One region of the Clostridium sp. CM041 genome, then DNA from elsewhere that is predicted to be linked to it. Evidence: riboswitches for the same ligand, from Rfam matches in the RefSeq annotation. Region 1 holds a riboswitch; each other region holds the start of a gene.
What was found. A riboswitch is a leader RNA that binds a small molecule or an ion and turns the genes downstream of it on or off. The one in region 1 is predicted to bind S-adenosylmethionine.
Positions count from the first base shown of each region.

Region 1 (8,344 bases):
CGAATCTCCGTATGCAGCTATTCAAAATATCACAAATAAAAATCTACAATTTGAAACAACTATTTGCTTCAAAACTGTGTATAACTATTTGGATAATAATTTGTTTTTAAATATAAGTAACAAAGATCTGCCTGTTAAAAAGAATGCTAAAAAGAGAAACTATAAAAAAATAAGATCAGCGTATAACAATACCAAAGGAACTAGCATATCGGAGAGACCTGCAGCGGTAGCTGCACGTGATGAGATAGGCCATTGGGAAATGGACACTGTAGTTGGCAAACAGGGTACAAAAACTGTCTTAATGGTGTTAAGTGAAAGAGTAACTCGTAAGGAGTTAGTCTTTAAAATACCATCTAAATCACAGGCGGCTGTCGTGAAAGAATTGGACAAATTGGAGCGTAAAATGGGAATGTTATTCTCAAAAACATTTAAAACAATCACCTGTGATAACGGCTGTGAGAACCTTGATTTCGAGGGTATTGAGAACTCAGTAAGAAATAAACGAAAGAGAACTAAAGTGTATTATGCTCACCCATATAGTTCATGGGAGCGAGGCACAAACGAAAATATCAATAAAATGATACGACGATTTATCCCAAAAGGTGTGGATATTTCAGCATTCTCTAAAAAACAAATTATGCAAATACAGCACTGGATCAACAATTATCCAAGAAGGATTTTCAACGGTTTATCTGCCAATATGATGGAACAGAAAACCATTACAACTTAACATTATATTTTTCGTGAAAATTTCGGACATTTTATATTGCAATCTACAATGTTTGGAGAAAGTGTATAAAAACTTCTTTACATAGCATTCATATAGTGATATTATAAATCTAATTTAATAAATAAGTTAATTCTCATCAAGAGAGATAGAGGGACTGGCCCGATGACATCTCGGCAACCATCAGACGTTATTGTCTGAATAGGTGCTAAATCCTGCGTTAATTTCATTGTAAATTATCGGAAGATGAGAGAGGTGTCTTTGTAATTTTATACCTCTTTCATCATTATATAATGATGAAAGAGGTTTTTGTTTTTTGAATAGATGTAAATAAAATTTAATAGTGTCTTATCAAGAGAGGTGGAGGGACTGGCCCTATGAACCCCGACAACCAGTATCATATTATGATACATGGTGTTAATTCCTGCAGCATTGCTGCAAGATAAGAATAAGTTTGGAAGTAGTGCCCAAGTTTATTCTTGGGCTCTATTTTTTTAGAGTAATGTTTAAAGAAAGTATCAAAAGGTAAAGATGAATTATAAGAAACGAAAAGGAGAAGGGATATCATGATTAAAGTTCGAGGTGTAAGTAAAAGTTTTTCAGCGGTTAAAGTGTTAAATGATGTTTCATTTACAGTGGAGGAAGGTGATATTTATGGTGTTATTGGTCACAGTGGAGCTGGTAAATCCACTTTACTTAGATGCTTTAATGGGCTTGAAACCTATGATACAGGTACCATTAATATAATGGGAAAAGGGGTGAAACAGCTAAGTTTGAAAGAACTTCGCGAGTTTAGGAAAAATGTAGGCATAATATTTCAGAGTTTTAATCTTATTAACAGTAAAAATGTTTTTGAAAACATAGCATTTCCATTAGAAATATGGGGAAACGACAAAAATTTTATTAAAAAAAGAGTAGATAGCTTAATAGAGTTAGTAGGACTTAAGGATAAGGAAAACGTCAATGTAAAACAACTTAGCGGTGGGCAGAAGCAAAGAGTTGGAATTGCAAGAGCGCTTTCACTTAATCCGAAGATATTACTTTGTGATGAAGCCACCTCTGCACTAGATCCTAAAACTACAAAATCTATATTAGAACTTTTAAGAGATATCAATAATAAATTTAATATAACAATTATTGTAGTTACCCATCAGATGGAAGTGGTAAAAGAAATTTGTAATAAATTTATTCTTTTAGAAGGAGGGGAAATCAAAAGTCATGGCATTACCGATGAACTATTTATTAGGCCAACAAAGGAAATGAAAACACTTATGGGAGAGGAAGAATTACTACCTAGCACGGGATATAACATTAAAATATTTTTTACAAAGGAAATTACTAAGAGTTGCCTCATAACATCCATTGCCAGGGAATTAAACATTGATTTTTCAATAGTATGGGGAAGGCTTGAAAAATTTAGGGATAACGTAATGGGGAGTCTCATAATAAATGCAAGTGAGGATAATAAAGAAAAAATATTAAGATATTTAGATGAAAGATCAATAGCGTGGGAAATCAATGATTGCTCAATGCAGAGTGAAGAATATGAAGGGGGGAGTATAAATGCTATTTAAAGAAATCTTATTACCCGCACTAATAGACACAATATATATGGTAACGGTATCCACGATTTTTACAGTTATTTTAGGATTTGTTTCAGCAGTAGGATTAATTATAACTGGACCTATTGGCCTAAGGCCAAACACTTTAATCTATAAAATTTTAAATTTAGTAATAAATATACTTAGGTCTTTTCCGTTTGTTATACTAATGATATCTATATTCCCTTTAACTAAGATCATAGTTGGAACAACAATAGGTACTAATGCAGCTATAGTTCCTCTAACTCTTGGCGCAGCACCTTTTGCTGCAAGAATAATAGAATCTGCACTTTTAGAAGTGGATTATGGGATTGTTGAAGCAGCTAAATCATTTGGTGCAAAAACCTATCAAATTATTTTTAAGGTTATGTTAAAAGAGGCAATGCCATCTATAGTTCTTGGAGTTACGTTAACAATAATAAACATTATAGGTTACTCAGCTATGGCTGGGACAATTGGTGGAGGGGGACTTGGAGATGTAGCCGTAAAATATGGTTACTATAGATTTAAGTCAGATATCATGATATACACTGTAATTATATTAATCGCGATTGTGCAAGTAATTCAAGCCTTAGGAAATATATTGTATAGAAAAATGATTAAATAAATTTTGGATTATAAAAATATTAAAAGAAAAATAAAGGAGGAAATTAAAAATGAAAAAAATATTAAGCATATTATTAACAATAGTTGTAATTTTTACACTGAGTGGATGTGGAGCAAAAAAAGAGGCGGATGTAACTGAGAAAAAAATCATTAAAGTAGGTGCGTCACCAGTGCCTCATAAAGAAATATTAGAGGTTATAAAGCCGATTCTCGCAAAAGAGGGATATACTCTCGAAATAGTAGAATTTACTGACTATGTAACACCAAACACTGCACTAGCCGAGGGACAATTAGATGCTAATTTCTTTCAACATATTCCTTATTTGCAATCCTTTAGTAAAGAAAAGGGAGTGGACCTAGACTATACTGTAAAGGTTCATCTTGAACCTATGGGTGTGTACTCTAATAAATATAAAAAGCTAAGTGATTTAAAAGATGGAGCTAAAATAGCCATTCCAAGTGATCCTACAAATGGAGCAAGAGCACTTAGAGTGCTAGAGAAGGAAGGGCTATTAAAACTAAAAAGTGGAGATCTTATTTCTAAACTTGATATTACTGAAAATAAAAAGAATTTTAAAATAACTGAATTAGACGCTCCTCAACTTCCAAGGATTTTAAAAGATGTGGATGCAGCAGTTATAAATTCAAATTTTGCAATAGAAGCCAATTTAAATCCGACAAAAGACGCACTAGCAATTGAATCCAAAGATTCGCCTTATGCAAATGTGCTTGCAGTTAGAAAAGAAGATAAAACTAAACCTCATATAGAAGCACTTTCAAAGGCATTAAATTCTCCAGAAGTTAAAAAATTTATTGAAGATAAATATAAAGGAGATATAATTCCTGCTTTCTAAAAAAATATAAAACCATAAAATCATTTTGCTTTGGGCGTAATAGTCGAAAGTAAGATGATTTTTTTATAGTAAAGCATAAAGTTTAACGACAGTTTTATACTTTTATTTTTTTAAAAATTCATTTTATACCTTATTAGTGTATAATTACCGTATGCAAATAATTTTTGGAGTAATTAATTCTAAAATGCATAATAAGGATAACATTATAATATGGAGGTTTAAAAATGAGTGTATTATTTCAAGCAATAAATAATTTTTTTGATTTTATAGTTCCTATTGCGGATTTTCTATGGGAATTTCCAACTAATTTTAAGTGGTATCAAAACATTCCGGTTTTGGGTAATTTTGCCTTTGCAGTTATTTTACTTTTAGGAACAGGAATTTATCTTACATTTAAAACTGGATTTATTCAAGTTATGGCATTTAAAAAAGGAATTAAGATTCTTGCTACAAAAAAGGAAACAGATACTGGAGTTAGTTCATTAGCATCATTTTTACTAAGTTCTGCTATGCGTGTAGGTCCAGGTAATATTATGGGGGTTACAGGAGCAATATCTGTTGGCGGACCAGGGGCACTATTTTGGATGTGGGTTTCAGCTTTCTTTGGTATGTCCACGGCTTTTGTAGAATCTGTACTTGCACAGCTTTTTAAAGAGAAAAATGGCAAGGAGTTCGTAGGTGGACTTCCATTTTATGGTCAAAAGATTTTGGGAAATAAACGGTGGGTAGGTATTATACTGTCTTCACTTTTTATAATATATGCACTGTTTGTTATCCCATCTCAAGCTTTTCATTTATTTACAAGTTTCGGTTCAATAGCTGATACTATAGCTGGAAAAACCTTTGGACGTCAATCTACAGTTTATTATGGTATAGCAATAGTCTTAATAATTACTGTTCTTTTGACTGTAATTGGAGGAATAAAAAGAGTTACTGCAGTTACAGATGTACTGGTACCTATTATGGCAGTTATTTATACACTTATAGTTATTTTAATAATATTAGTTAACTTAGATAAAGTTCCGTATTTCTTTAAAGAAGTGATTGGTGGAGCATTTAAGCCCAATGCATTATTTGGTGGGGCATTTGGTGTGGCTTTGGCTCAAGGAATTAAGCGTGGGTTAATGTCCAATGAAGCTGGACAAGGAACAATTACAATGGCGGCTGCTACAGCGGAGAATAAACATCCTGCAGAACAAGGTTTTGTACAATGTCTAGGAGTTTTTCTTGACACAATGGTAATATGTAGTATGACTGGATTTGTTATTGTTATGGCACATGTTTGGACAGGCACTGCTGGAGTTTCATGGGAAAGTATAGAAGCGTCGAAACTTACAGTTTACCTATCCTCAATCAAATACTTAGTTCCTGGTACTGCATTAGATGGGACGGTTACAATTATTGTTTCGCTATGCTATGGAATGTTTGCATTTACAACATTGCTCGGTTTAATATTGTTTGCAGAAGTCTCCGCAAATTTAATATCTAGAAATAAGAAATTTATCATGGGAATACGTTTGGTTGGTGCATTATTCTTTGTTCCATTTGGCGCATTAACAGTTCTTGCTGGTTTAGAACTTACAAATTTATGGTACATAGGTGATTTTGTAAATATTGTTTTAGTTTATGTAAATGTTCCAATTATATTAATTGGGTCTAACTATGCATTAAAAATACTGAAAAATTATAAAAAAACCGATGGAACTAAGTTCAAATCAAAATCTATTGGTGTTGATACTGATGTTTGGAAATAAGGTACAAACTTAGAATAAACTTAATTAACAGGTAATTTAGTAAACTTTCTTAAAATAGTATGGATTAAAAGAAACAAACTATACTATTTAGGGTATACTCTAATAGAGATAATTATTTTCTTTAAGTAGAAATACAAGGAGGCATTTTATGAAAACATTAAAGGGTACAAAAACAGCTGAAAATCTTATGAAATCATTCGCAGGTGAATCACAAGCTAGGAATAGATATACTTATTATTCATCTATAGCGAAAAAAGAGGGATATGTACAAATAGCTAATATATTCATAGAAACAGCAGATAATGAAAAAGAACACGCTAAAAGATTTTTTAAGTTCCTAAATGAAAGTTTAAATGGAGAAGTGGTAGAAATTAATGCCACATATCCTGTAGGTCTTGGAGATACTAAAGCAAATTTATTGTCAGCAGCAAATGGAGAAAATGAAGAGTGGTCAGATCTTTACCCAGCATTTGCGAAAGTTGCGCAGGAGGAAGGCTTTGATGATATCGCGTTTGTTTTTAGAAAAATTTCTGAGGTTGAAAAACATCATGAAGAAAGATATAGAGAACTATTAAGTAATATAGAAAATAATACAGTATTTAATAAAGAAGAATCAGTTATTTGGAAATGTAGAAACTGTGGTTATATTTTTGAGGGAAAAAGTGCTCCGAAAATATGTCCAGCTTGTGTACATCCTCAAGCATATTTTGAAATATTCGCTGAAAAATATTAATAGCATTTCAAATGATGCAGTATTAAAAATGCCGTAGCAACGTTTATGGATTCTTAATATAAAACATAAAAACAACCCCCATTTTAATTTAATTAATTTGGGGGTTTTTCTATATACTGATGAATCTATGAATGGATTTTATCCTGAGTCTAAAATATTTCTGAAAAAAATTAATCATTGAACTAAATGAAGCTGGAAAACCAATTTTATGTTCAATTCATGATTTTGAGTATGTAGAAGGATTATTTAAGAGAATTGTTGTAAGTAAATTACTTTAATTTTGGTAAATTTTCAATATATTCTACCATTTTAGATTGATTCTCTACTAATATTTTTTGATTTTTAATTAATAAATCCATTTTTTTATGCATATCTTGAATAATTAATTCTGATTTAAGATTTATTTTATAATCATTTTTTGATTTTATTCTATCTTTATCTTCCTGTCTATTTTGACTCATCATTATTACAGGTGCTTGTATAGCGGCAGTACATGATAGTACTAGATTAAGAAGTATAAATGGAAAGGGATCAAATGAATTTTTTAAGATGATATTTAATACTATCCATATTGCTATAATTGCTAATGCTGCAATTATAAAACTCCAGCTGCCTACTGATGCGGCTATTTTATCAGCCATCTTATTTCCAAAAGTAAGAGTTTGTTTATGAGTAATCGTAGTGTCTTTGGATATCTTATTTCCTATTAAATCATGCAATAACTCTTCTTCAATATCGTTAAAAATCTCTCCCTGCTCTAATATTTCATTTACAATTCTTTCTGTATCTAAAGCATCATTTCCGTTTGACATAGTAATACCCCCTTATATAACTTTAAAGTGTATATATAGTTAATTCATATTAAAATTTGTTATCTTTCATTGCTAGATGTACATAATTATACTATAATTCTTATTTTCACATAGGTATTTTATGTAAATAATCATGTGTTTTAGATATATTACATTAAATATAAAATGAACTATTTGGATTTAACGACATTTACTTATGAAGATGATTTAATAGTTGAGTAAAAAACAGCACTTAAAATAACCATTCCTCCTAGGATTTCTCTTAATGTTGGTATTTCTTTTAATAAAAAAGCAGCAAATATTATACCGTAAACTGGTTCAAGGCTGGAAATGATTCCTGCTGTTTGTGTTTTAATATTTTTCAAACCATTTATGAATAATGAATGAGAAATCCCAGTGAAAACAATACCTAAGTAAATCATCAAAAATATATCTTTAATATTAAAAACAGGTTTCTGTAAGAAGAAAAAAGGAGTTAATACAATTGTAGCTACAAATTGTTCGTAAAAAGCAATTACGAAGCTTGAATATTCTTTTACATATTTTCTATTAAGCATTGAAACAATCGCATAAGTAAAACCAGATACTACTCCCCATAAAACTCCCTGGGTTAAATTATTAGAAGGGTCAAACCCTGGGATTATAAGCACTACCCCTAAGAATGTAACAATTGCAATTATAATATCAGATAATCTGATTTTCTCTTTGAAAAAGTATGGCTCAAGAAAAGTAACGAAAACAGGGAACGTAGTAAATGTTAGTAACCCTATTGCTACTGTAGATACCTGAATAGATTTAAAAAAAGTACTCCAGTGGATTGCTAAAATTACTCCCGTTATAACAAAATAGAAATAATGCTTTTGCTGTTTTGGTTTCATGTCTTTCTTAAGATAAAGCAACATAATTAATAAAAAAATACTTGAAAAGAAAACCCTCCCAAGGACAATTATTATTGGAGACAATGAGAGCAATTTTCCAAATAATCCTGATAATCCGAATAAGAAAACTGCTAAATGTGTTTCTATTAAACTTTTATTTTTTGCATTCATATAATCACTTCCGATTCAAACTAAAGTTTAGCCTATAATTGAGTAGCTCCGCAGGAGATGATTTAATATATAAGACCTCTGAATTTCATAAAATAAAGGTAACATATTACAAATCACATTATAGCATGAAATTTCAAAAAGATTATTAAACATAATCTTTTTATTTTAGAAAAATAGTGAGAAATGGTTGACAATTAGTCTATTTAAG
Region 1 is NZ_CM143648.1:2,720,939-2,729,282, forward strand. Features, by position in the region: gene ACWJJT_RS12900 (IS30 family transposase) at 1-730, shown strand, start outside; SAM riboswitch class I at 861-980, shown strand; SAM riboswitch class I at 1,073-1,176, shown strand; gene ACWJJT_RS12905 (methionine ABC transporter ATP-binding protein) at 1,294-2,301, shown strand; gene ACWJJT_RS12910 (methionine ABC transporter permease) at 2,291-2,935, shown strand; gene ACWJJT_RS12915 (MetQ/NlpA family ABC transporter substrate-binding protein) at 2,985-3,788, shown strand; gene ACWJJT_RS12920 (alanine/glycine:cation symporter family protein) at 4,013-5,542, shown strand; gene rbr (rubrerythrin) at 5,691-6,275, shown strand; gene ACWJJT_RS12930 (DUF1003 domain-containing protein) at 6,545-7,087, opposite strand; gene ACWJJT_RS12935 (DMT family transporter) at 7,282-8,136, opposite strand.

Region 2 (8,344 bases), 660 kb from region 1:
ACTTCAAACTCACTACCTTGACTTTTATGTATTGTAATAGCATACGCTAAGGCTAGTTCATCTAAATATACACCTTCATATTCTACTCGTTTGTCATCATCAAAAATCACAATAACATTTTCATTATCTTCATCAATATCTTCCACATACCCTACATCACCATTAAAAATGCCTATTCCATCTTCGGCTTTTGCATTAATTTTTTTCCATTTTATAGAGTAATTATTTTTAATTTGCATAACCTTGTCGCCTACCCTAAATATAGTATTCCTATATTCCTTTTCCTTTTTATACTTAGATTTAGGGTTCAATATTTGCTGAAGCTTTCCATTTAGATTTTCTATACCCAATATCCCTTTTCTCATAGGAGAGAGTATTTGAATGTTCTTCATCTTATCCCACTCTTTGTTAAATTTCGGCAATCTGGTATTAATTAAAGCAATTATACTGTCTAATATTTTCTCTGGCTCATTATTTTCAATAAAATAAAAATCTTTATCCTTTTTATTTAAAATAGGCATCTCGCCATTGTTAATTTTATGAGCATTCACAATAATCATACTTTCTTGTGCTTGCCTAAAAATCTCCTTAAGCTTAACTACTTTAACACATTTACTGTCAATAATATCTCTTAGTACATTACCCGGTCCGACAGATGGCAATTGGTCAACATCACCAACAATTATAAGTCTAGTTCCTACGCTGATAGCTTTTAATAAACTATTCATAAGCATTATGTCTATCATAGATGCTTCATCAATAATTAGCACATCACAATCTAAAGGTGATTCCTCACTTCTAGAAAACTGCGACCCATCATCTCTGCCTACTCCAAGTTCTAATAACCTATGTATGGTTTTGGCTTCGCGACCAGTAGCCTCTGTCATTCTCTTGGCGGCCCTACCGGTGGGCGCAGCCATATAAACTTTCATTCCCGCTTCTTCAAATACCTCTATAATGCAATTAATTATAGTAGTTTTGCCAGTACCTGGACCTCCAGTTATAATTTCAATACTATTTTCTGCAGCACCACAAATAGCAGTCTTTTGAGACGTTGCAAATTTTATGTTTTTTTCTTCTTCGAAGTCATTAATCTTTTCTTCTATGTCTATTTCTAACTCGTCATACTTTTCTATAGATAATGTTATAATTTTTTTAGTAATAGCTAATTCACAATAATAAAACGGCATAGTGAAAACACATTCTTCTTCATCAATATTTTCGACTTTCAATTTTCCCTGCAATACATTATCATAAACATTTTTTTCAATTTCTTCAGCCGTAACCCCAAGAATATTTTTAGATTCTTTGTATAATTTGTTTAAGGGCATATAAGTATTTCCCATAGCGCAAAATTCATTTACCACATAATTAATTCCACTTTGTATTCTAAAAGGCGACTCTTTGTCAATGCCTAAACTTTGTGCTATCTTATCTGCAATTTTAAATCCTACTCCAGAAATGGTTTCAGTTAACACATAAGGATTATCCTGCACTACCTTTATAGAGTCTCCTCCATATTTTTTATAAATTTTCACGCATTGGTTAGGTGTTACTCCATATGTTTGAAGAAATATCATTATGTTTTTAACTTCTCGTTGCTTAGAATATGATTCAAAAATTAATTGAATCTTTTTTTGTCCTACACCATCAATCTCTTTTAATCTTTCAATTTCATTATCCAATATATTCATGGTGTTTTCACCAAAGTGCTGTACAATTTTTTTAGCAGTTATTGGTCCAATTCCTTGAATAACTCCTGAAGCTAAATATTTTTCTATACCTTCAAGTGAACTCGGTATTATTTCCTCACATTGTACTATTCTAAATTGCTTGCCAAATTGAGGATGAGTAACCCACTCCCCCGTTAGTTTCAGGTTCTGCCCTTCACTTATATATGGCACAATGCCTACCACAGTTATCTGCTTTTTATTATCATTCAACTGAGCAATTATATATCCATTTTCTTCATTATGAAATACTACATCTTCGATTATCCCTTGTATTTCCGGCATAAAATCTCTCCTATTTATAAATTCATATAATAACATTAATAATAATATTATTAGCAATAATATTATTATTAATGTTATTATATCATATGTATTTTACATATCTTATGTTCAGTATACCCCTATCTTAGGTTTTATCAAAATGCTACTTAATAATCACATGCACTAAAAAGGGATAACAATTATTAATTGTTATCCCTCCTTTTATATTATACGTATTTTTTTATTTCATCAACCTTATTTAGTTTTTCCCATGAAAGATCTAAATCAATTCTTCCAAAATGTCCATAGGCAGCTACTTGTTTATAAACAGGTCTTCTTAGTTCTAATTCTCTTATAATTACAGCTGGCCTTAAATCAAATACTTTTTCAACTATTTGAACTATTTTATCATCGTCAATTTTTCCTGTTCCGAAAGTTTCAACCTCTATAGATACTGGTTTAGCTACACCTATAGCATAAGCTAACTGAATTTCCAATTTATCTGAAACTCCTGCAGCAACTAAATTTTTAGCAACCCATCTTGCAGCATATGCAGCGGATCTATCAACTTTTGTTGCATCTTTTCCTGAAAATGCTCCACCGCCATGCCTTCCATATCCACCATAAGTGTCTACTATTATTTTTCTTCCTGTTAAACCAGAGTCTCCTTGCGGTCCTCCGATTACAAATCTGCCTGTAGGATTTATATAATATTTAGTATTTTCATCTAATAATCCACTTGGCACTACAGGTTTTATTACATGCTCTTTTAAATCATTTTCAATTTGATCATGAGTTGCTTCTTCTGCATGTTGAGTTGAAATAACAATAGTATCTATTCTTACTGGCTTATTATCTTCATACTCTACAGTAACTTGAGTCTTTCCGTCAGGTCTTAAGTAATCTAATGTGCCATTTTTTCTTACTTCGCTTAACTTTCTTGCTAATCTGTGAGCCATCGCGATTGGTAGTGGCATGTATTCCGGTGTCTCATTAGTTGCAAATCCAAACATCATGCCTTGATCACCAGCACCTATTGCGTCAACCTTATCAATCTCGCCTGATTTAGATTCTAAGGCCTCATCTACTCCCATAGCTATATCTGTTGATTGTTCATTAATAGACGTAAGTACAGCACATGTGCTAGCATCAAACCCGTATTTTGCTCTAGTATATCCTATGCCTTCAATGGTATTCCTAACAACCTTAGGAACATCTACATAACAACTAGTTGTTATCTCTCCCATAACTAAAACCATTCCTGTAGTAACCGTTGTTTCACAAGCAACTCTAGCATAAGGATCTTGTTCTAAAATAGCATCAAGTACAGCATCTGAAATTTGGTCACAAATTTTGTCTGGATGTCCTTCTGTAACAGATTCGGATGTAAATAATCTTTTCATTATAATTCTCCCTTCTACTCTCTAAAATTTCCCTATTAAAAAATAAAACCTCTTCCAAATATAAGAAGAGGTGATTTAATCATCTCCCTTATCTTGCAGATTATAACTGCAGGAATTGGCACCATGGTGCATTGCACCGGTTGCCGGGTTTCATAGGGCCTTTTTCCCTCCACCTCTCTTGATAAGAGTTATCAATTATTAACTTTTAATTATAATACCATATGCATTCTATAGTGTCAACAGAATCTAAACCCTGTAAAAAATAAAAAAAGACATCTATAGATGTCTTTTGGTGGAGGAGGACGGATTCGAACCATCGAAACATTACGTAACAGATTTACAGTCTGCCCCCTTTGGCCACTCGGGAACTCCTCCATATGTGGAGCTGGCAATAGGAATTGAACCTACAACCTGCTGATTACAAGTCAGCTGCTCTACCGTTGAGCCATGCCAGCATGCATTTTATTCTATTTTAAAAAGATTATTATGGTGGGAACAACAGGGTTCGAACCTGTGACCCTCTGCTTGTAAGGCAGATGCTCTCCCAGCTGAGCTATGCTCCCATAATTTATTGTAAACCATAATTTATTATAAATGGTGGAGGAGGACGGATTCGAACCATCGAAACATTACGTAACAGATTTACAGTCTGCCCCCTTTGGCCACTCGGGAACTCCTCCACTTATGGAGCTGGCAATAGGAATTGAACCTACAACCTGCTGATTACAAGTCAGCTGCTCTACCGTTGAGCCATGCCAGCATATTATGTTTTATCTTTTTGCCGTTTTACCGTGTCGACAAGAATTATTATACAACTTTAATTAATTAATTTCAAGTCTATTATCCTTTAATAAACGACTTCTTCTCTCCGCAACTATATTATTCGCATATTTGCTCAATATTAAGCATTGATACAACTTACTATTCTAAACAAATTATTTTGTTTTCCTCCATATAATTAATATAATTATAAATCATTTTTTAATTAATCATTTTTTTATTCTTTTATTATAATAATACACAGGATTTATTCATATAAATTATTCATAGGAAACTAATAATTTTTCCCAGCGCAATACAAGGAGGTATATTTCTTGAGTAAAGCTAAAACCCATTATAAAGATCCTTTAGCATACTATACACTTTCTAATTTTCTAAAAGACTATATCGACAAAAATACTTTAGTTGTTTGCATAGGTACCGATAGATGTATAGGTGATTGTCTAGGTCCTTTAGTTGGTACACTTTTAAAAGATAGTTCCTTTCCATTACCTGTATATGGCACTATAGATAATCCAATTCATGCCTTAAACATAGATAGTAAATTATCTAAAATAAATGCTTTGCACCCAAATTGTACTATAATAGGTGTAGATGCTTGTTTAGGAGACATTTCAACTATTGGAGAACTCCAAGCTAGAAATTATCCAATTCATCCTGGCAAAGGTGTAGGGAAAACCCTTCCTAAGGTAGGCACTATTTCATTAATAGGTATAGTAGATTCAAGTGATGATAGTGAATTATTTACAAATAGAAACATAAGATTGAGCTTGGTAATGGATATTGCTAATGTTTTAAGCAGATCCCTCTTGCATTCATATTATTTGCACTCCCTTACCAATGAAGAAAATAATTCAAGCCCTGTTTAACATTATTTAATTAGTCTTAAATAATTGTCCGCGATTTAAATTTAGAAATCTTATATAATATAAAAATAAGCAATACAATTAAACTAATAATTGTATTGCTTATTTTTATAGCTTGCTTATACTTTTTATTCTGTTAAGCATAATTCTCTTCCATTGAATGAATTATCTAACTTATCCATATAATCCAATACTTTACCTGTTCCGAGTGCTACGCATGAAATCGGATCCTCCGCTAGATATACCGGAACTTTAGTAACCTCTTGTATGAGCTTACCTAAGCCTTTTAACAATGCACCTCCGCCAGTCATAACTATACCTTTATCAGCTATATCTGCTGAAAGCTCAGGTGGTGTTTTTTCTAATACAGAATGTGCACATCCTGCTATTAAATATACCGCCTCTTTTAAAGCTTCTCTCATTTCTTCTGATGATACTTCTAAATTCTTAGGAAGACCTGTAATTAAATCTCTCCCTCTTATCTCCATGCTTGTCTTTTCTTCTTGTTTATAAGCACAACCTATGTTGATTTTTAAATCCTCTGCAGTCCTCTCACCAATCATTAATTTATGTTTTTTTCTGATATATTTTATAATCTCTTCATCAAACTTATCACCAGCTACTTTAACTGATTCACGTACAACCATGCCACCTAATGAAATAACTGCAATATCAGTCGTCCCTCCACCAATGTCAATAACCATATTACCACTTGCTCTAGTAATATCGAGTCCCGCTCCGATTGCCGCTGCTAGTGGTTCTTCTATAAGTTGAACTTTCTTAGCTCCGGCATTTCTACCTGCATCTTCTACCGCTCTTCTTTCTACTTCCGTTGCCTCGCAAGGTACACATATTACAACTTTTGGAGAAGATAGCCTCCTTTTCCCGCAAGCCTTCTTTATAAAATGATTTAACATTTTTTCAGTTATGTCATAATCCGAAATGACACCGTCCCTCATAGGGCGTATTGCCACAATATTGCCTGGTGTTCTTCCTATCATTTGCCTAGCTTCTTCTCCTACTGCCAATACCTTATTATTATTTCTATCTATGGCAACAACAGAAGGTTCTTTTAATATAACACCTTTTCCTTTAATATATACAAGCACTGTAGATGTACCCAAATCTATTCCCATATCTGTACCCATTCTAAAAAAAAACATTTCAAAACCACTCCTGCTCTTTAGTATATTCAATATTTAAATTATACTAAACTCTATTCTATAAAGCTATAAGAAAACCCTCTTTTAATTTTAAAATTTTTTTATAGTTTTTAGCTTCAAATGTTTTTATCCTTGTGCTTCTTTGTATTTCAATTTAGTTGCTCTTCCACCTCTTATATGTCGCTCAGCCTTATTTATATCCAAAATTGTTTTTGCATCACTGGCAATTCGAGGATTTATTGTGGGTAATCTTTCCGTCATATCCTTGTGTATAGTACTCTTGCTAACGCCAAACACTTTGGCAGTTCTTCTTATTGTGGATTTTGACTCGATAATGTACTTAGCAACTTCTAGTACTCGATCTTCAATATAGTCTTTCAAGTGTTGCCTCCTTAACCCTTATATATTTATAAATATGCATTATCTTGCTTTTAAATTCCATTCCAATTAGTCATCTTCTAATATATTTTTAAAAAATGGCTAATTGAGATGGTTATTGGTTATTTTTTAGTTTTTGCAGGTTGATATTTCTCATATTTTACATATTTAGCAGGATCAACATTCTTATTACTCTGCAAAACTTCAAAGTGTAAGTGAGTTCCATATTCTTCTTTAAACGAATTTAAACTAGTGTTTCCCACTGTACCAATTTGCTGTTTTTTAGTTACTTTATCACCTTTTTTTACTAATATTTTTTCATCTAGGTTAGTACTGTTAGTAACAAATCCATTTTGATGATCTATCTGAACCATCTTACCTTTTTGGCCATTAACGTCAGTACCAACTTCTTTAACTATTCCATCCATAACCGCTACAACTGGCTCCCCAATTTTTGCTTGAATGTCAATACCTAAATTTGTTCTATAGCTTCCATCAGTCTTCCACACTACTGAATCAATATCTTTCGAATATGCTCTTGCGAGTAATCCATTTGCTACGGGATTTTCAAATTTAGCATTAACTGATTTAGAAACTGCTGATGCTGCATTTCCTGTTGTAACCTTCTTAATGTTAGGTACTGCTTTAAGCTCTTCGGTCTTAGCTTTCTTTTCTTCTTTTACTTGAAGAGCACCCTCATATTCTTTTTGTTGCGCTTTTATAGCATCTCCTGCATTTGCTTGTTGTTTTTGTAACGCTTCTTGCTTGCTTGAAAGCTTCTTATTATTATTTGCTGTTATAGACGCCACTGAAGCTACTATACATAAACAAACAAATAAAATTACATAGAATCCTTCCTTCTTAAAAAAATTTAATGTCTTATTGTTTTCATTCTTATTCATACAAACACCTCCATTTGTATTTTTGTCCATATTTTATTAAAACATACATTTTTCCTAAAATTTATTTAAGTTAATCTCATTTTAATAATATTTATATTTTAAATTTTAAATTATGCACCCTTCGTTTTGCTTAAGTCATCTTCACGTTTATTTTTATAAAAAGCAAAGCTGATCATCCATTTTTTATAGAGGATAACCAGCTTATGTGTATTTTTTTCATTTGGATATAACAGTCCCTTGATAATAATGAGTTAATATTTCAATATAGGTTTTCCCATCTTTCGCCATCGCATCCGCACCCCATTGGCTCATCCCTACACCATGACCATATCCGCTGCAATCTATTTCTATGTTGCTTAAATTAAACTTCATTTCAAAATTCGATGATTTTAAACCGAGCATTGTTCTAAACTTACTGCCTGTCATGGTTATATTCCCTACCTTAATACTCTTAACACTTCCTGCCTCAGTCCTATCAATTACTGTTATTTGTTTCTTAACATTAGTTGAGGTTACCTTAGCATTATTATAGTTGTTATTTATAATTCGGCTTAGATCTTTATATTTAAAAGTTTTACTACTCTTAAAGCTTCCTGCTCTTTCTTCACCTGGGCTTTCTACACTTCTTAAATAAGGTATGCTGTCGCTAAATACCTCTTCGGAATTTTCCGTTTTTCCACTGCTTGTTGCAAAATAATAAGGTTCCATTACTAAGCTGTTGTTATATGTTAAAACTTGACCTAATGTCCCTTCAACTGCCATTTTAATCTTATTCCAATTTTCTTCGCCAGTAGTTCCCCATTCTTTTACACGTTCTTCTTTAGTCCTATAAACTTGACAGTGGACTGTATCGCATAA
Region 2 is NZ_CM143648.1:2,061,728-2,070,071, forward strand. Features, by position in the region: gene recD2 (SF1B family DNA helicase RecD2) at 1-2,015, opposite strand, end outside; gene metK (methionine adenosyltransferase) at 2,222-3,397, opposite strand; SAM riboswitch class I at 3,483-3,585, opposite strand; tRNA gene ACWJJT_RS09630 (tRNA-Tyr) at 3,688-3,772, opposite strand; tRNA gene ACWJJT_RS09635 (tRNA-Thr) at 3,778-3,852, opposite strand; tRNA gene ACWJJT_RS09640 (tRNA-Val) at 3,885-3,960, opposite strand; tRNA gene ACWJJT_RS09645 (tRNA-Tyr) at 3,993-4,077, opposite strand; tRNA gene ACWJJT_RS09650 (tRNA-Thr) at 4,083-4,157, opposite strand; gene yyaC (spore protease YyaC) at 4,492-5,046, shown strand; gene mreB (rod shape-determining protein) at 5,172-6,206, opposite strand; gene spoIIID (sporulation transcriptional regulator SpoIIID) at 6,333-6,587, opposite strand; gene ACWJJT_RS09670 (peptidoglycan DD-metalloendopeptidase family protein) at 6,707-7,486, opposite strand; gene spoIID (stage II sporulation protein D) at 7,703-8,344, opposite strand, start outside.
Region 2: it holds a riboswitch for S-adenosylmethionine, as region 1 does, so the genes downstream of both, metK (methionine adenosyltransferase) here and ACWJJT_RS12905 (methionine ABC transporter ATP-binding protein) in region 1, are expected to answer to the same signal.

Region 3 (8,344 bases), 820 kb from region 1:
TTTTTAGCATATTCTATATCTATGTCACTAATACTTCTTATTCCTTCTCTATAAATACAATCATGATCTACCTTAGTTCCAAATGCTAGAGAAGACATTATCGCAAGCTTATATACAGCGTCAAAGCCATCAACATCTGAGGTTGGGTCCGCTTCAGCATAACCCTTTTCTTGCGCCTCTTTTAGTGCTTCATCAAAGCTAATCCCATCCATTGTCATTTTGCTTAATATGTAATTAGTTGTTCCATTTATAATTCCAATTATCTGCTCAATCCTATTGGCTGTAAGGCTCTCATTAATCTCGCGTATTATTGGAATTCCACCAGCCACACTTGCTTCATAATAAAACAATACGTTTTCTTTCTCCGCTGTTTTAAATAACTCTTCGCCCCAGTTCGCGATAACTAATTTATTAGCAGTTACAATATGTTTTTTAGATTTCATTGCGCGTATCATATACTCTTTAGATTTATCGCATCCACCAATAAGTTCAACCACAATTTTTATACTTTCATCATTTATAATATCATCAATGTTATCTGTTAATAGTCCATTAGGTGCTTTGATCTCTCTTTTTTTATTTATATCTTTTACAAGTATTTTAGCAACTTCTATTTCATAATTTGAACGTTTCATTATTTCTTTTCTATTTTCGTGAAGTATTTTCCATACACCCGTCCCAACGTTTCCAAAACCTAAAATCGCTATTTTTACCTTTTCCATAATAGTTTTCCTTTCTAAACTTTAAAGTTATTCCTCCGTCATCTAAGGTGATGGAGGAATATAGTTAGGGACAAGACCTTATTTTGAAACCAGCTGCCAAAGAATTATTAACTTTTTATTGAACTGATTTTTCTAGAGCTTGCGTCAAATCGTATATAATGTCATCGATACCCTCAACGCCAATTGAAAGTCTTATCAAATCTGAAGTAACTCCAGCAGATTTTTGCTCCTCTGCGTTAAGCTCTGCATGAGTTGTACTTGAGGGGTGAATTACTAGAGATTTTGCATCTGCAACATTTGCAAGCAGCGAAAATAATTCTACATTATTAATAAATTTTTTTCCAGCTTCAAGGCCACCTTTTATTCCAAAAGTGAATATTGATCCTGCTCCTTTTGGTAGGTATTTTTTAGCTAAATCTTTGTATCTGCTCCCTTCAAGTTCAGGATAATTTACCCATGAAACATTTGGATGCTTACTCAAAAATTCAACAACTTTCCTAGCGTTTGTTACATGTCTCTCAACTCTTAACGATAATGATTCCAAACCTTGAAGAAATAAAAATGCACTTTGAGGGCTAAGCGTCGCACCGGTGTTTCTTAAAAGTTGAACTCTAGCTTTTAAAGCGAATGCTGGAGCATCTAAATTAGCATATACTATTCCATTATAGCTTTTATCCGGAGTTGTAAAATCAGGGAATTTACCGCTAGCTGCCCAATCAAATTTACCAGCATCAACTATAATTCCACCAATAGTAGTTCCATGTCCTCCAATGAACTTTGTTGCTGAATGAATAATTACATCTGCACCATGCTCAATTGGACGGCAAAGGAAGGGAGTTGCAAAGGTATTGTCAATAATAAGGGGTATTTTATTTTCATGAGCAATATCCGCTACTGTCTCTATATCTAGAACATTTATTTTTGGGTTTCCCATTGTTTCAGCATAAAGTGCTTTTGTTTTATTAGAGATAGCTTTTCTAAAATTTTCAGGATCATCTGGATCAACAAATGTTACGTTAATTCCAAGTTTTCTAAGAGTAACATTAAATAGTTCATAAGTACCACCATATAGAGTGCTTGCAGCTACTATTTCATCGCCTGAATTTGCAACATTAAGTATTGCATAGAATGTTGCAGCTATTCCTGAAGCTGTAGCAAGTCCTGCTACTCCGCCTTCAAGAGCGGCTACTCTTTTTTCAAAAACGTCTGTAGTTGGGTTCATTATCCTTGAATATATATTTCCTTCTTCTTTTAATTGAAATAAATTTGCTGCGTGATCTGCATTTTTAAAAACAAAAGATGATGTTTGATAAATTGGGACTGCTCTCGATCCTGTAGTAGGGTCTGGAACCTGCCCTGCATGTACCTGTAAAGTTTCAAAACTTAATTTTCGCTCACTCATATTAATTTCTCCTTTTATAATTATTTTTCAAAAAAAGCTGCTCTCCTATAAGGAAAGCAGCATGATTAATTTTATTAAACAATAAAAAAAATTGTATCATAAAATTTGCTATCGTCCTTATCTTTCAGATTTTACAATCTGATGGAATTGACACCAGTGCACTTCTTTTAAAAATGCTGGTTGTCGGGCATCATCGGGCCAGTCCCTCTGCCGCTCTGGATAAGTTATATTTAGTTGTTAGTATTTAGTACATTATTTATTTAGATTTTTGGGGAAGAAAAAAAGCTACTTTCCTATAAGGAAAGTAGCAATAGTTAACTTTAATAAACAATAAAATTGTATCATAAAATTTGCTAACATCCTTATCTTTCAGATTTTACAATCTGCAGGAATTGACACCACTACATTCGAATAAGAATGCTGGTTGTCGGGCTTCATCGGACCAGTTCCTCTGCCACTCTGGATAAGTTGTATTCAGTTATTAGTATTTAGTATATTACTCATAAAAACAATTGTCAATACTTTTTTAATAGATAAAGTTATTTTAATTATGCTCTTTTATAATACTATATGCTGCACTGAACATGCCAAATAAAATGCCAACGATAGGGAATATAATCCAATTAATGTGCCATAGATTAAAAACTAATCCACTGACAAGGAAGATACAGATTGCTAATGGCCATACGATAGCAGCAACTGCAGCAATAAGTTTATTATCTTCAGTTTTTTCTGTTGTAAAGTTTTTTTCAGTTGTAAAGTCATAAATTTGTAAAAGAATACTAAAACTGTGCTTAATATTTCCAAAATATATAAAGAGGAAAACGGCAATAGCAACCATCATAAGTAAAACAACTAATCCGTAGCTAGATGCATTGTCGCCAAAAGCAGATGATACAAAAAGTGCAACTGGTGATAAGATGCATAGACTTACACCTATTATTACAGATATCATATGCTTTGATGAAAAAGCATTATTTTTTTGATTTACAATTGCTCTTACATGAGGAGGTAAATCAAAACCGCTTTGTAAATATTCGTATTTTTGTAGCTTCATACCGGAATAAATGAATAAAGCTACAGCAGGTGCACATAGTAAGAATAGTGCAATAATACCAAACATATCGCTGAAATCTTTTGAAAAACCTTTACCAATAATGCCACCATCTGTGAGAGTGGTAAGTAATATTAGCATAGCTGTTGCTATAATACATAAAGAAACACCGATACCTACTAATAAGCCAGATTCTTTTTTTGTAGTCATAAAATTATCAGCTTCTTCTTGTGTAATGGTTTTAAGTAGCGCACCATCTTTCATATGTTCGATGCCAAGTTCATCAATTAATTCATCGATATTGCCAAATTCTGAGATTACAATACCAATGGCTTCATTTTCTGATTTTCCATCACTCTTATTCTCATTATATTTTTCTTCCAAATTCCATAATAAATCATTTTTTAATTTTATCGTCTGATTTGTTATTGGTAGGACTTTAAACATATTATCTAAGTAATTTTTTATAGTTTCCAAACTAATCACTCTCCTTAATAAATTTATTAATAACTTCTTTTGTTAAGCTCCATTCTTCACATTTCTCTTTATAATAGGTTAGACCTACGGGGGTAATTCTATAATATGTGCGTCTTTTACCAAAGGTTTCATCTTTATAGAAAGATTCGATATATCCGTTCTTCTCAAGACGGTTGAATGCCGAATAGAGTGTGGTCTCTTTAATAACGTACTTATCCTCTGATAATTTCTTAATATTTTTTGATATTTCATACCCGTAGGATTCGCCATCTTGAAGCATAAAAAGAATAATCGTATCATTATATCCTCGAATTACATCGCTGCTTATCAAATTATATCCTCCTTTGCTTTTACTGCATCTGTAGTACTTTGTCTGTCGTAGTAATTTAAGAATAACACAATTACTACGACAGGTAAAGCATTTTTTAAAACTTGCGAAGATGTAATGTTACTATAAGGTTCCAAGATGGTACCTTATAGATTATTATGATAAACTATATACAGTAATAATTAGATTGGAAGGAATGGTGAGTTATGGACATAATATTTTTATTAAAAGCAATTATAATAGCAATAGTAGAAGGGGTAACTGAATTTATCCCAGTATCGTCTACAGGACATATGATATTGATTGGATGGGCAATTGGGTTTGAGGGAGAGTTTGTAAAGATGTTTCAAGTTGTAATCCAACTTGGAGCAATAATGGCAGTTGTTGTTTTGTATTGGGAGAAGATTAGCGAAAGTATAATAGAATTTTTTAAGTTTATATTTACTAAAGGAAAAGAGGGAAAGAAAGGATTCAGATTTGGGATAAATGTTATTACGGCATCTATACCAATGGGAATTGCAGGAGTAGTATTATACGATAAAATAAAACTATTGTTTACACCAGAGGCTGTTATAGTAGGATTCATAGTTGGTGGATTATTGTTACTAATAATCGAGAAGAGAGTTAGAAACAGGGATCATAAAGTAGAAAGTATAGATAGCATAACGCCTATACAATCATTTAAAATCGGTTTATTACAACTGCTTGCAATGTGGCCAGGAATGTCAAGAAGTGCTTCTACAATTATGGGCGGATGGATTGCAGGATTATCAACACCGATAGCAGCAGAATTTTCATTTTTCATAGCGATTCCAGCTATGATAGGGGCAACAGGAAAAGATTTATTTGAATTTGATTATTCTGTAATGACGAAAACATTATGGATTTCATTAATAGTAGGATTTGTTGTAGCCTTCATAGTATCTTTGATAGTTATGAAAAAATTTGTGGATTATTTGAAAAAGAAGCCAATGAAAGTCTTTGCAATATATAGAGTAGTAGTAGGTATTTTACTTGGAATATTAGTATTAACTAAGGTTATTATTTTAGCATAATCATAGAAAGTAAATAGCAAGGGGTATTTTTTCTTTATGAAAAAGTAAAGGGAAAAATTACATATGTATTAAGTGATATGAGATGGTTTTTAATATTTCAAAATCTTTAAAGTCAAAGCCAGGGGATACCATACAGTCAAAAAGAGAGTAACCTGAACTATTCATAGCAGATCCAAAGATATAATTTTTAGGTGCTAGGAATTGTGCAGGTTCTCCATTTAATTATAATTATATTCATTCTACAGCTTATTATTCATAAAAAAAAGTATGCTAAAATATAAAATTAGCATACTTTTTTCATTAAATTAACTATTGATGAGTGTTACAGTTGTTTAATAATTTATTATTAAGGGTAATTGCCTTTATTAGTTAGATAATAGTCTGCTAATATAATCCATCGGGTAGGGTCATTGGCTTCTTTGGCTCTATCTTATATAAAAATATTTGTAAGGTTTATTTAAGGTTAATGTTATCAAGAGATAAGATTAACCTTATATAATGTACCTATAGCAAGATTCACTTCATAATTATAATCTTACCGAAAAAAATAATTACTGAAGAGGAATACAAGGAGGCACAATATGATATATTGGGAACTTAAAAAAATATTAAAATCAAAAACTGGAATAATTGTAGCGGCGATATTTATTTTACTTTGCGGAGTAATGGCTTTTATAAAACCAGAGATGGAAACACAGAAATCACATAGAAATCAGCAATATGAGTTAATTAAAGATACAAGGAAGGCAGAGGTAATTGCACAAGAAAAATTAGATGCAAAAATAGGAACAATAAAGGAAGCTGCAAATAACCAGCAGAAGGATGAATTTAGTAAAGGTATTAAAGAAATATCCACCAAAAAGCTAAAAAGTATGGAAGGCGCCATGTATAAAGAAGTTAGTTTTTGGAAGGTATTCGATTATAGAGCGACCAATACATTTATGGTATTCTGTATGGTGGTAATTCTAATTATAGTTTGCTGTAATACATATACGGATGAAATTGTTTCTACGGTAGAAAATTTGATTCTTACATCAAAAAATAAAAATAGAACTTTATATTCAAAATTAGGACTTGGAATATTAATACCAACAGTTCTATATGGATTTTATCTAGCAATTCAATTCATAATAACAGCAATTCAATATGGCATGCCTATAAATGGGAAACTACAAGCAATAAGAATAATAGATAATCCTATTCTAGCACGGGATGCATATACAATAATTCAATTTATAATATCTAAGATAATCATAATGATATTAATACTAGTTACTTTAGGTGTAATTGCATGTTTATGTTCATTTATAACAAAAAGTTCAATAACATCAACAAGTGCGTTTTTAATTATTGTTATTACTCCAAAACTGTTAACTATAGTAAGAGTAATTCCAAGTAATGTTCAAATGGTATTAAGCAAGGTTAATTTTATAGATTTAATAGTCTATTTTCAAATGTTTGCTGGAGTATATTATGGAAGTGTAAAATTCTTTGGTATGAATTTTGATTTAATAAATCTTTGTATTGGAATGCTTGCAGTGACTATAGTGGCAGCAATTACATTAAGCATAGTATCATTTAAAAAAGTATTAGTAAGATAATTAAAATTAGAGGAGGAATAATTATGAACAAGCTTGAAATAAAAAAATTAACAAAAACCTTTGGAAAAAAGAATGCAAATAATAATATAACACTTACTTTAGAAAATGGTGTATATGGACTACTCGGACCAAATGGAGCGGGTAAAACTACACTAATGAAACAAATAGTAACATTAACAAAACCTACTAGTGGAGAAATTATTTATAATGGGAAAAGTATTTACGATAAAGAGGATGAGTATAGAAATATTATTGGATATCTGCCACAAGAATTTGGTGCATATAAAAATTTTACAGCAAAGCAATTTTTGAAATACGTGGCTGCATTAAAAGGAATAGATAAAAATAGTGCATCTGAAAAAATTGATGAACTACTAAACCTTGTTGGCTTATATGAGGTTAGAAACAAGGCAGTTGGTAAATTTTCAGGTGGGATGAAACGAAGAGTTGGAATTGCACAAGTATTATTAAATGATCCTAAAGTAGTTGTATTAGATGAACCAACAGCGGGTCTTGATCCACAAGAAAGAGCAAGATTTAGAAATCTTATAGCTGAAATATCAAAGGACAAAATAATAATACTTTCAACTCATATTATTTCAGATATAGAAGCAGTAGCAAGAGAAACTATAATGATTAAAAACGGTAGCGTTATAATAAAAGGAAATCATAAAGATATATTATCGGGCATGACTGGAAAAGTATACAAGATTACAACGAATAAAGAAAATGAAATTATGGATATACAAAGAGATTATAAAGTGGTCAATATGCAAAGGGGGGCAGATTCTACGCAGCTAAGAGTAGTAAGCGATAAAATGCCTTTATATGTATCAGCGCAAAGCATAGAGCCAAGTTTCGAGGATGTATATATGTTTTACTTTGATTTAGAAAATACTAAGGAGGTGTAACTTATGGGAATTCTTATAAAATCAGAAATAAGAAAAATGTTATTAAAACCTAGCATTATAATAACTTGGATTGTTTTGCTTTTATTTAGTAAAATTTTAATTAGGCCAGGTGAAAGCGTAGAGGTTTGGGCAGATGTATTTAGTAAAATTTCTGGGATTGTGCCATTAATAGGACTACTAACCTTTATGATAATTTCAGCTGTATATACCCTTGAATATAGTTCTAATATGAATGAACTTATAAATACAACCCAAAATGGAAAGAAAAAGGTTGTAATGGCAAAATCCATTGGGGCTGGAATAGCAACATCAATAGGTAATCTATCAATAGTACTTACAGTATGTATAGATGGATTAATAAAATCTAATTTTAAAGGGCTAGATTTACCATTAAAAAAACTTTGGTATTTTGGAAATAGTGGCTCAAACATAACTGTATTGCAAATGATGATTATACTTATAATAACAGTTATAATAGGTTCGTTCTTTTTCTCGCAGTTAGGATTATATTTATCAGCAATAAGTAAATCAGCTTCTATACCTTTTGTTTTTGGGGGATTGCTTATGGGGGTGCCATATATACTAAGTGGTTTATTATCGCAAGGGGTGTACGCAAAATATTTTGGGGTAACTCCACTTTGGGGAATGATGTCTATGGAATTAATAAAATATCAAGTTCCAATATCACTGATTATGATTCAAATAGCAATAGTTATTGCTTGTTTTATATTTTTACCAAAGCTTACTTACAAATCATTTATAAAGGAATAAAAAATATGACAAGATAGTTTCTA
Region 3 is NZ_CM143648.1:1,905,635-1,913,978, reverse strand. Features, by position in the region: gene ACWJJT_RS08990 (homoserine dehydrogenase) at 1-722, opposite strand, end outside; gene ACWJJT_RS08985 (O-acetylhomoserine aminocarboxypropyltransferase/cysteine synthase family protein) at 838-2,124, opposite strand; SAM riboswitch class I at 2,239-2,350, opposite strand; SAM riboswitch class I at 2,484-2,594, opposite strand; gene ACWJJT_RS08980 (permease prefix domain 1-containing protein) at 2,669-3,655, opposite strand; gene ACWJJT_RS08975 (PadR family transcriptional regulator) at 3,657-3,986, opposite strand; gene ACWJJT_RS08970 (undecaprenyl-diphosphate phosphatase) at 4,190-5,038, shown strand; partial or broken gene ACWJJT_RS08965 (cupin domain-containing protein) at 5,096-5,254, opposite strand; gene ACWJJT_RS08960 (hypothetical protein) at 5,620-6,639, shown strand; gene ACWJJT_RS08955 (ABC transporter ATP-binding protein) at 6,663-7,550, shown strand; gene ACWJJT_RS08950 (hypothetical protein) at 7,554-8,321, shown strand.
Region 3: it holds a riboswitch for S-adenosylmethionine, as region 1 does, so the genes downstream of both, ACWJJT_RS08985 (O-acetylhomoserine aminocarboxypropyltransferase/cysteine synthase family protein) here and ACWJJT_RS12905 (methionine ABC transporter ATP-binding protein) in region 1, are expected to answer to the same signal.